DNA from 2 places in the Chromobacterium sp. genome. Region 1 is predicted to be linked to the other one. Evidence: riboswitches for the same ligand, from Rfam matches in the RefSeq annotation. Region 1 holds a riboswitch; the other holds the start of a gene.
What was found. Region 1 has a riboswitch for thiamine pyrophosphate ahead of thiC (phosphomethylpyrimidine synthase ThiC). Riboswitches for the same ligand answer to the same signal wherever they lie in the genome.
Positions count from the first base shown of each region.

Region 2: linked by a shared signal. The riboswitch ahead of ACE3QM_RS06645 (thiamine ABC transporter substrate binding subunit) and the one ahead of thiC (phosphomethylpyrimidine synthase ThiC) in region 1 are both predicted to bind thiamine pyrophosphate.

Region 1 covers NZ_JAYSGF010000037.1:22,982-28,546, forward strand. Annotated here, with positions in the region: gene ung (uracil-DNA glycosylase) at 1-635, opposite strand, end outside; gene ACE3QM_RS17840 (rhodanese-like domain-containing protein) at 752-1,075, opposite strand; gene ACE3QM_RS17845 (protein-L-isoaspartate O-methyltransferase) at 1,075-1,734, opposite strand; TPP riboswitch at 1,828-1,978, shown strand; gene thiC (phosphomethylpyrimidine synthase ThiC) at 2,097-3,977, shown strand; gene ACE3QM_RS17855 (DUF2789 domain-containing protein) at 4,091-4,324, shown strand; gene ACE3QM_RS17860 (5'-methylthioadenosine/S-adenosylhomocysteine nucleosidase) at 4,367-5,278, opposite strand; gene ACE3QM_RS17865 (hypothetical protein) at 5,277-5,507, shown strand; gene ACE3QM_RS17870 (SDR family oxidoreductase) at 5,488-5,565, shown strand, end outside.
Region 2 covers NZ_JAYSGF010000009.1:26,192-31,756, forward strand. Annotated here, with positions in the region: gene ACE3QM_RS06635 (DUF1501 domain-containing protein) at 1-618, opposite strand, end outside; gene ACE3QM_RS06640 (DUF1800 family protein) at 630-2,141, opposite strand; TPP riboswitch at 2,294-2,388, shown strand; gene ACE3QM_RS06645 (thiamine ABC transporter substrate binding subunit) at 2,434-3,447, shown strand; gene ACE3QM_RS06650 (GNAT family N-acetyltransferase) at 3,447-3,995, shown strand; gene ACE3QM_RS06655 (ABC transporter permease) at 3,992-5,545, shown strand; gene ACE3QM_RS06660 (ABC transporter ATP-binding protein) at 5,538-5,565, shown strand, end outside.

The DNA of each region.
Region 1 (5,565 bases):
TGGCGGCAGCCGTGGAAGCCGCGGCTGGCGGAGAGCGGCGACGGATGCGCGGCGTTCAGCACCAGATGGCGCGAGGCGTCGATGCGCTCGGCCTTGGTCTTGGCCCAATTGCCCCACAGCAGGAACACGCAGCCCGGGCTGTGCGCGTTGACCGCGTCGATCAGCGCGTCGCTGACGCTTTGCCAGCCCAGCTTGCCATGGCTGCCGGCCTGGTCCTTTTCCACGGTGAACACGCTGTTGAGCAAGAGCACGCCTTGCTGCGCCCAATGGCTCAGGTCGCCGCTATTGGGCACGCCGCAACTCAGGTCCGCCGCCAGTTCCTTGTACAGATTGCGCAGGCTGGGCGGCACTCGCACGCCGGCCGGCACCGAGAACGACAGGCCCATCGCCTCGCCGTCGCCGTGATAGGGGTCTTGGCCCAGGATCACCACGCGCACATCGGCCGGAGCGGTGAAGGTCAGCGCGTTGAAGGTCAGCGCCGCTGGCGGGAATATGGTTTTGCCCTGTTGCTGCTGGGCTTGCAGTTCGCGGTCGATGGCCGCTAATTGCCGCTGTATTTCCGGTGTTGACAACACTTGTTCCCAGGCGGGATGGATGCGGGCAATGGCGGGGGACAGGTAGGACAATGCTTGCATAAAAAAACTCTGCTTCTTGCTATCTGAAGGGATTTGGAACCCGGCGCGCCGGCTTTGTTCCATGAAAAAGCCGTTCCCGCGGGAACGGCCGGCAATGCTGGCGGATGGCTGGTGTTTCAATAACGCGCCATTTGCGGGTCCACTTCCGCGGCCCAGGCTTCCACGCCGCCGGCCAGGCTCAGCACCTGCTCGAAGCCGGCGTCCAGCAGGAAGCGCGCCACGTGGGCGCTGCGCACGCCATGGTGGCAGATCACCACGATGGGCGTGTCCGGCAGCTCGCTCATGCGCAGCGGGATCAGGTTCATCGGGATGTGCAGCGAGCCGGGAATCATGCACAGCTGCACTTCCCATGCTTCGCGCACATCCAGCAGCAGCGGCGGCTCGGCGCTGTTGTCGGCCAGCGCCGCGGCCAGATCGCGGGCGCGGATTTCCTGGACCATCAAAACGCGAAGCGCTCCGGCTCTACCGCTTCCGCCTTGGCCAGGCGGCCGATACAGGTTTCGAACAGGCCGGTTTCGCTGAAGCTGGTTTCGGTTTCGCGCTTGATCAGCTTGCAGGTCATCACCGGCAGGTCGCCCACCACCATGATCAGGCGGCCGCCCACGGCCAGCTGGTCTTTCAGTTCCTGCGGCACCACCGGCAGCGAGCCGCCGACCACGATCACATCGAACGGCGCTTGTTGCGGCAGGCCCAGCACGCCGTCGCCCGCCACCAGGGTGACATTGACGATGCCGGCCTGTTTCAGGTTGGCGGCCGCGGTCTCGCGCTGGGCGGCGTCGATCTCCACGCTGTAGACATGCTGGCCCAGCTTGGCCAGCAGCGCGGTCAGATAGCCGCTGCCGGTGCCGATTTCCAGGATCTTGTCCTGGGCCTGGATGGCGGCGTCCTGCGCCAGGCGCGCTTCCATTTTCGGCTGCAGCATGAAGCTGCCATTGGGCAGCGGCAGCTCGGTGTCGACAAAGGCCAGGCTGCGTTTGTCGGCGGCGACGAACTGTTCGCGTTTCACGTGAAACAGCAGGTCCAGCACGTTCGTGTCAAGTACGTCCCACGGACGAATCTGCTGCTCGACCATGTTGAAACGGGCATTCTCAAAATCCATCAGCTCACTCCGGAGGGGCTTGCCGCCACGGGAAAAAAGCGGCGGCGTGTCATGACGATAACTTGCGATTATCCCACATTTGCCGTACCTTCACAGCATCGCTAGGGGTCCTGCGCGGCGGTCGGCAAGATGGTCCATATCCTTGAAAGGATAGGATAATCGTTAAAGATTGTTGCGCGGGTGAGAAACACCCTTGGAACCTGACCCGGATAATACCGGCGTAGGGAAGCGCAACTTGCTGGCGGGCCGTTTTAATCGCAATGAAACCGTCCGCAGCCCGCCCAAGCGGCGGATCGCTCCTTGCGCCATTCATCGACCAGGAGAACCGCCCGATGAACGCGCCCGCAACACCCAAGCCCTCCATGGTGGTGGACACCGCCGCCATCCAGCCCTTGCCGAATTCCCGCAAGATCCACGTCGCCGGCAGCCGGCCGGACATCCGCGTGCCGATGCGCGAGATCAGCCAGAGCGACACGCCCACCCAGTTTGGCGGCGAGGCCAACCCGCCCATCACCGTTTACGACACCAGCGGCCCGTATACCGATCCAGCCGCGCGCATCGACATCCAGAGCGGCCTGGCGCCGCTGCGCGCCGGCTGGATCGCCGAGCGCGGCGACTGTGAGCAGCTGGCCGGCCTGTCCAGCGAGTACGGCCGCGCCCGCGAGGCCGATCCCAAGCTGGCCGAGTTGCGTTTCAACCTGACGCGTCAGCCGCGACGCGCGTTGCCGGGCCGCAATGTCAGCCAGATGCATTACGCGCGCCGCGGCATCGTCACGCCGGAAATGGAGTTCGTCGCCATCCGCGAAAGCCTGCGCCGCCGCGAATACCTGGACTCGCTGCGCGCCGCCGGCGGCAAGAACAGCAAGTTGGCGGAACTGATGACGCGCCAGCATCCGGGCCAGGCTTACGGCGCGGCGCTGCCGGAGGAGATCACGCCGGAATTCGTGCGCGCCGAGATCGCCGCCGGCCGCGCCATCCTGCCGGCCAACATCAATCACCCTGAATCCGAGCCCATGATCATAGGCCGCAATTTCCTGGTCAAAATCAACGGAAACATCGGCAATAGCGCGGTAACATCTTCGATCAGCGAAGAAGTTGACAAGATGACCTGGGGCATACGCTGGGGCGCCGACACCATCATGGACCTGTCCACCGGTAAGAACATCCATGAAACCCGCGAATGGATCATCCGCAATTCGCCGGTGCCGATCGGCACCGTGCCGATCTACCAGGCGCTGGAAAAAGTAGGCGGCAAGGCCGAGGACCTGAACTGGGAAATCTTCCGCGACACCTTGATCGAGCAGGCCGAGCAGGGCGTCGATTACTTCACCATCCACGCCGGGGTATTGCTGCGCTATGTGCCGATGACCGCCGGCCGCATGACCGGCATCGTCTCGCGCGGCGGCTCCATCATGGCCAAATGGTGTCTGGCCCATCACCGCGAAAACTTCCTCTACACCCATTTCGAGGATATCTGCGAAATCATGAAGGCTTACGACGTGGCTTTCAGCCTGGGCGACGGCCTGCGGCCGGGCAGCGTCTGGGACGCCAACGACGAGGCGCAGCTGTCGGAGTTGGAGACTCTGGGCGAACTGACCGAGATCGCCTGGAAGCATGATGTGCAGGTGATGATCGAAGGCCCCGGCCATGTGCCCATGCAGTTGATCAAGGAAAACATGGACAAGGAGCTGGAGTGGTGCCGCGAAGCGCCGTTCTACACCCTGGGGCCGCTGACCACCGACATCGCGCCTGGCTACGATCACATCACCTCGGCGATAGGTGCGGCGCAGATAGGCTGGTACGGCACCGCGATGCTGTGCTACGTCACCCAGAAGGAACACCTGGGCCTGCCGGACAAGAACGACGTCAAGGAAGGCATCATCACCTACAAGCTGGCCGCGCACGCGGCCGACCTGGCCAAGGGCCATCCCGGCGCGCAGATCCGCGACAACGCGCTGTCCAAGGCGCGTTTCGAATTCCGCTGGGAAGACCAGTTCAACCTGGGCCTGGATCCGGACAAGGCGCGCGCCTTCCACGACGAAACCCTGCCCAAGGACAGCGCCAAGGTTGCGCATTTCTGCAGCATGTGCGGCCCGCATTTCTGCAGCATGAAGATCACCCAGGACGTGCGCGAATACGCGGCCAAGCAGGGGATCAGCGATCAGGACGCCTTGACCCAGGGCATGCAGACCAAATCGGTGGAGTTTTTGAAGGGCGGCTCCAAGCTCTACGACAAGGTGTGAGCCCGTAGTCAGCTAAAACGGCGGCTTTGGCCGCCGTTTTGCCTGCCGCAAGGCCGGCTGCGCCGCCGCCGATTCGGGGCTATCATCAGACATCCCTTCACAGGAGAAGCGTCATGGACACCAGCACGCATTCCTTGTCCGGCCTGTTCCGCCAACTGGGCCTGGCCGATGAACCCGCCGCTATCCGCGCCTTTATCGCCAGCCATCCCTTGCCGCATGGCGCCGCGCTGGCCGATGCGCCGTTCTGGACGCCGGCGCAAGCCGACTTCCTGCGCCAGGCCTTGGCCGAGGACGCGGACTGGAGCGAGGAGGTGGATGAGCTGGCGGTGTTGTTGCAGGCGGTTTAGAAACCGCAACAGCAGCGCATTGCCGGCGCGCAGTGGATCAAACTAGCGCTTCAGCGCGCGCAGCAGCCCCCGCACCGTATTGGCGGCATTGTCGGCGGCGATCTGCATGAAGGTGTCCATTTCATTGGCGTGCTCGCTGCCGCCGGCCAGATCGGACAGGCTGCGGAAGGCGATGAAGGGCACGCGGTTGGCGTGCGCCACCTGGGCCACCGCCGCGGTTTCCATATCCACTACCTGGGCCTGGTAGGTCTTGGCCAGGTAATCGCGGTAGCCGGCATTGTCCATGAAGATGGGGCCGGACAGGCCGTTGCCGCCGGCGACGATGCGCGGCGGCGCGGATAGGCAGCGCTGGGCGGCGTCGCAACGGCGCAGGGTATCGGCCGGCAAGCCCTTGGCCAGTTGCAGCAAGCCCGGGTCCACCTCGAACCAGAAGCGGGTTTCGCTGCCGCCGTCGGCGGTGGCCAGCTTGATGTCGCGCGGGTGGATCATGCCGTAGTTGGCGCGCGCGGCCGGGTCCGCGTACGGTGGCGGCGCGTAGCGGCCGGGCGCGGTTTCGCGCGCGTAGATCGCTTCGGCGTAATTGCCCCAGCGCCGCGGCACCGCCACGTCGCCGATGCGCAATTGGTCGTCCACGCCGCCGGCGATGCCGCTGAACACGATGCGGCGCACATTGAAGCGGTCCAGCGCCAGCTGGGTGTTCATCGCCGCATTGCTCATGCTCACTCCGCTCATGAACAGCAGCACCGGTTGGCCTTCCAGCCGCGCGGTGGTGAAACGCACGCCGTTGACCAGGTGTTCGCGTTTGTCGGCGGCCTGCTTCAGCAGCAGGGTTTCTTCCGGGCCGAAGGCAGAAACCACGGCGGTGCGCGCCGTGGCGTCAAGGACGGGCGCCGCTGGCGCGGCGGCGCTGAGCGCCAGCAGCGCGCAAGCGCTTGCAAGCTTGAATGATGGCATGCGGAAAATCCTGGTGGAGAAGATATCGCGCCATGATAAACGCTTTCCCCGCCGCTGCAGCGCCGGCATGCGCATGGCCATCCAAGAACGTGTTTACGATGTCAGCAAGTATCGGAATGCCGGACGGGCGCTTAAGCCCGAGACTGAAATCCCCGCGACGCGAGGCGCTTGGCCGGCGCGCGGGCTTTTCATTCTCGGGAGGATATCCAATGGCAGCATTGAGCAATAAAACCGCCATCATCACCGGCGCCAGTTCCGGCATCGGCCTGGAAGCGGCCAGGCTGTTC
Region 2 (5,565 bases), on a different contig from region 1:
ATCGCCCTCCACCTTGAGAATGTGGCCCAGCGCGCCGCCAGTGCCGGCGTGCCCCTGATCCGCCGCCAGCTTGGCCTGGCGCGCGAAGTCCTGCGGGCTGGTCAGCACCACTGCGCGCGCGCCGCCGTCCAGCGGCCCCAGCACCTGGCTGGACAGCACCACGCCGTCGGCGGCGAAGTCGTGAGGCGTCGGCTGCTCACGGAACAGCCGGGTCAGCCAGCCCTCGCTCAGGTATTGCTGGCTACTGGATGCGGTTTCCCAGATTTCGATGGAACGGAAATGGGATAGATTGGGGTCGGGATAGCCGACGCCCTGCAGCACCGCCAGTTCCTGTTGCTGCCACAGCGGACGCAGGCTAGTCATGGCCGGGTGCAAGCCCACTTGCTCGCTCAGCGGGATCACCTGTTCGCGGGGAATGGCGATGCCGGGGCGCAGCCGGTAATAATCGGCGCTGGCGTAGGGTACCACGGTGTTGAGGCCGTCGTTGCCGCCCTTGAGCTCGATCAGCACCAGCAGGCGGCGGTAGCCGGCGGGCGCCAGCGCCCAGCTCAGATTGGGCAGTACCGAGACCATCAGGCCGCCGGCCATGGCTTTGAGGAATTGGCGTCGTTGGAACATGGCGGGAGCTCTCAATGGACTTGGTAAACCGGGTCCAGCAGCAGCGGAGCGATCGCTTGCGCGCCGCTGAGCGACTCGGGCAAAGGGTTGGCCGGCGGCAGCGCCAGCAGCAGCTTGGCGGAGTCCTGGGCGCTGCGCACCTGGTAGATGGCGCTCCATTCGTCCGGCTGCAGCTTGAGCGAGCGCAGGCCGGCGGCCACCAGCCGGTTGATGCGCGCCTCGCGGCCCTTCATTTCATCCATGCCGCCGTCCGGCAAGGCAAAAGCGTTGCGCGCCGGCGCGGCGTCGTGGGCGATGCGGTCAAGGAACTGCTTGCGGCTCAGCAAGGTGGCGCTATTGATCCAGGCCTCGCCGCCGGGCCAGCCCTTGACGTTGGGCGGCGCGAACACATCCTGGCCCAGTTGGCGGTTGAGGCCGGCCAGCGCGCGCCAGTCCTGCGGGCTGAGGTCGAAGGTGACCAGGGTGCCTATGGTCAGCTCCAGCGGCGATTTCACCAATTGGCCCTGGCTGCTCCAGAACTGCGGGCTCAGCAGCAAGGCGCGCAGCAAGGGCTTGATCTCGTAGCGGCTGTTGCGGAAGTTCCTGGCCAGCCGCTTGACGGCGGCCGGGTCGGGCTTGGGCGAGACAAAGGCCTTCCACAGCTTGGCGGTGATGAACTCGGCGGTGGCCGGTTGCTGCAGCAGCAGATCGAGCACGGCGTCGCCGTCGAAGTTGCCGCGCTGGCCGAAGATCAGCTTGTCGCCGTCGTCGTGCAGCTTGGGGCGATTGACGAAATGGTCGTCGCGGTCCAGGCCCCAGCCGGTAAAGGCGCGCGCGGCTTCGCGGATGTCCTGCTCGCTGTAATGGCCTTCGCCCAGAGTGAACAGCTCCATCACCTCGCGCGCGAAGTTCTCATTGGGCTGGCCCTTGCGGTTATTGGCGGTGTCCAGGTAACGCATCATCGCCGGGTCGCGGGCGACGGCGTGCAGCATTTCGCCGAAATTGCCCAGCGCATAGCGGCGCAGCAACAGGTTCTGCTGATACATCATTTGCGGCGAGCGCACCTTGTCCAGCGCGGACACGAAATGGTTGTGCCAGAACAAGGTCATTTTTTCGCTGAGCGGAGATGGGGTGTAGCGCATTTCGTTCAACCACCAGCCGCGTAGCTCCACCGCGTGTTCGGCGCGCAGTTTCTGCAACGCTTTCTTCTCGTCCTCGCTGAGATTGGCTTGGCCGGGGCGCTCGAAAGGCTCACCGGCCCAGCTTGGCGGCGGCGTGGCGGCGACGGCGCGGCTGCCCGCCAACAAGCGGTCCACCGCCGCCTCGCGGTCCAGCGGCGCGTAGACGGCGATCTGCGCCGGGTTGGCGCCGAAGCCGGTGCGGGACAGCAAGTGGCGCGCGCCGGCTTCGCCAATGCCGGCCTGGGCCAGCGCAGGCAGGATCAGCGCCGCCAACAGCCATCCGGCGGCCATGGCGCGGCGGCCGGCTTTGTGTGCTGCGCCGAAGTCTGCGGCGGTGCGTCGCCGCCGGTCCATCGTCAACATGAATTTCACGCCTGTTCTCCCCGCCGCGGTCAAGTATTGGCGAAAATGATGACTTCAGCTTAGAACGCGCATGTCATCGGCGTGTTAAGGCGCGGAGCCACTCTGTTAAGGATTGTTGGCTGTCAGCGGGCGGCCGCTGCGGTATACTGGCGCGCTGTCACCAGGGGTGCCCGCGGCGCGGGCTGAGAAAATACCCTGCAACCTGATCTGGGTCATGCCAGCGGAGGGAGCGTGATGCGCGGGTCTGGGTCCGCATTCCGCTTGCTCCGTCCTATCGTGTACGGAGATGTCCATGAAGCGCTTTTCCTCTTTGATAGCCGTCGCGCTGGCGGCATCCAGCCTGGCCGCGTCGGCGGCCGAGCTGCGCGTGCTGTCGCACAGTTCTTTCACCGTGTCCAAGCCCTTGCTGGCCGAGTTCGAGAAGCAGAACGGCGCCAAGGTGTCCATCATCAAGGCCGGCGATGCCGGCGAGATGTTGAACAAGCTGATTCTGACCAAGGCCAATCCCATCGCCGACGTGGTGTTCGGCATCGACAACAGCCTGATCGGCAAGGCGCAGCAGGCTGGCGTGTTGGCGCCGGTGCCGGCGGCGCTGGCCCAGGGCGGCAAGGCCGCCTTGCCCGGCGCGGTGAGCATAGACTACGGCTATGTCACCCTCAATTACGACAAGGCCTGGTTCGCCCAGCGCCAGCTGGCGTTGCCCAAGACGCTGGAGGATTTGACCAAGCCGGCCTACAAGAACCTGCTGGTGGTGCAGAATCCGGCCACGTCCAGCCCTGGTCTAGCCTTCCTGCTGTCCACCATCACCGCGATGGGCGAGGACAAGGCCTTCGCCTTCTGGGGCCGCTTGCGCGATAACGGGCTCAAGGTCAGCAAGGGCTGGAGCGAGTCCTATTACACCGACTTTTCCAAAAACGGCGGCAGTCGGCCGCTGGTGGTCAGCTATGCCACCAGCCCGGCCGCCGAAGTGTTCTACAGCAAGCAAAAGTTGAACGACGCGCCCACCGGCAATCTGCCGCTGAAGGGCGGGGTGTTCCGCCAGGTGGAGGGCGCGGCCCTGGTCAAGGGCGGCAAGGAAGCGGCGTTGGGCGAGAAGTTCATCGCCTTCCTGCGCTCCGAGGCGGTGCAGAAGGATGTGACCACCACCATGTGGATGTATCCGGTGATGGACAAGGTCAGTTTGGACCCGGTCTACCGTTTCGCGGAGCAGCCTGCCGCGCACGATACGCCGGACAGCAAGGTGATTGCCGAACGTTCGCGCCAGTGGGTGGCGCGCTGGACCCGAGTTGTGTTGAAAGGCGCTTGATGATTGCCGATATTGAATCGCCGCGCTTGCTGCTGCGGCACCTGGATCCGCGCGTACTGCGTTATTGCCTGGCCGGTGATCTGACGGCGGCGGCCGAGTTGTTGGGCACGCCGCCGGCGGCGGCATGGTTGGACGAACAAGCGCTGATGGCGCTGCGGCTGGACGATATCACCCAGGACCCGGCGTATGCGCCTTGGTCGGTGCGGGCCTTGTTGCGACGCGAGGACAGGGTGATGGTGGGGCATGCCAATTTCCACTCGCTGCCCGGTCATCCCTATCTGGGCGCTTATGGCGATGTCGAGCTCGGTTATACGATTTACCCGGACTTCCGGCGTCAGGGCTATGCGCGCGAGGCGGTGCTGGCGCTGGGCGGCTGGGCGGCGCAAGCCGGCGCGACGCGATTGGTGCTGTCGATCGCGCCGGACAATCTGCCGTCGCAGGCGCTGGCGGCTGGCCTGGGCTTCGCCAAGGTGGGGCAGAGCGCGGACGAGGAGGGGGTCGAGGACATCCTGAGCGCCTGCTGGCCATTGAAGGACGCGCGGTCTTGATCTTGAGTCGTCGGAGCCGCCTGCTGCTGGCGGCGCCCCCCTTGCTATTCTTGCTTTTGCTCTCACTGGCGCCGCTGGCGCGCTTGTTGCAGGAGGGCGGCCAGTGGTCACCAGGGCTGCTGCTGGACCCGTATTTGCAATGGCGGATGCTTTGGTCGATCTTGCAGGGCGCCGCCACCTGCCTGCTGGCGCTGTTGTTCGGCGTGCCGGCCGCCTGGGCGCTGGCGCGCTTTCACTTCATCGGGCGCAGCCTGGCGCTGCGCCTGCTGATGCTGCCCTTCGTGATGCCCACCCTGGTCGCCGGCGTCGGCGTGCTGGCGCTGTTCGGTCCGCAGGGCCTGAGCGGACTGAATCTGCAGGACACACCGTGGTTGTTGTTGTACGGCAATCTGTTCTTCAACCTGCCGCTGGTGGTGCGCGCGGCGGTGGACGGTTTCTCCCAGGTGCCGGCCAGCCGGCTGGCGGCGGCGCGCAGCCTGGGCGCCAGCCGCTGGCGCGCGTTCTGGCGCGTGGAGTGGCCGGCGGCGCTGCCCTGGCTGTTGCCCAATTTATGTCTGATTTTCCTGTATTGCTTCTCCGGCTTTGGCCTGGCCCTGTTGTTGGGCGGCCAGCGCTATGCCACGGTGGAAGTCGAGATTTATACGCTGGTGGCGTATGAACTGAACCTGGCGGACGCCGGCGCGCTGGCCTTGCTCAGCCTGCTGGTGGCCGGCGGCATCGCCGCCGTCTACGCCTGGCTGGAGGCGCGTCTGGGCGTGCCGGCGCGCAGCGAGCCGCTGCCGCCGGCGCCGGCACGGGCTTGGAGCGAGCGCGCCTGGGTGGCGGCGGCGCTGGCCATCCTGCTGCTTTTTGCCGGCCTGCCGCTGCTGGCGGTATTGTGGAAGGCGCTGTCCGCGCTGGATGGCCTGGCCGATCTATGGGATGAGGAACTGCGGCTGGCCTTGTTCAACTCGGCGCGCTTCACTGCGCTGACCGTGTTGCTGTCCGGCGTGCTGGGCCTGTGCCACGCGCTGGCCGCCGGGCGTTGGCTATGGCTGCGGGCAATGGCCTTTCTGCCCTTCGTGGTGTCGCCGGTATGCGTGGCTTTCGGCCTGTTGCTGCTGTATCCGCAATGGAGCGGGCAATTGCTGATCTTGCTGGCCGCCTATGTGCTGCTGGCCTATCCCTTTGTCGCCAAGGCGGCCGGAACCGCGCTGGATGCGATGCCGGCGCAGCTGGCGCAGGCGGCGCGTTCGCTGGGCGCCAGCCCCTGGCGCGCGTTCAGGCGAGTGATCTGGCCCTTGTTGCAACCCGCGTTGCGGCGTGGCCTGGCTTTCGCCGCCGCCACCGCGGTGGGCGAGTTCGCGGTGACGCTGTTCTTGTCGCGGCCGGAATGGCTGACGCTGACCACCTTGATTTACCAGAAGCTGGGACGGCCGGGTCAGGCCAATGCCGACGCGGCGATGCTGCTGTCCGGCCTGTTGATGCTGCTGGCGACACTGGCCTTCATCGTGATCGAAAGCGGAGCGAAGCGGCCGGAAGAGTTGGCGAAAGGAGACGAGCGTGCTTGAGCTCAGACAGATAGACAAGC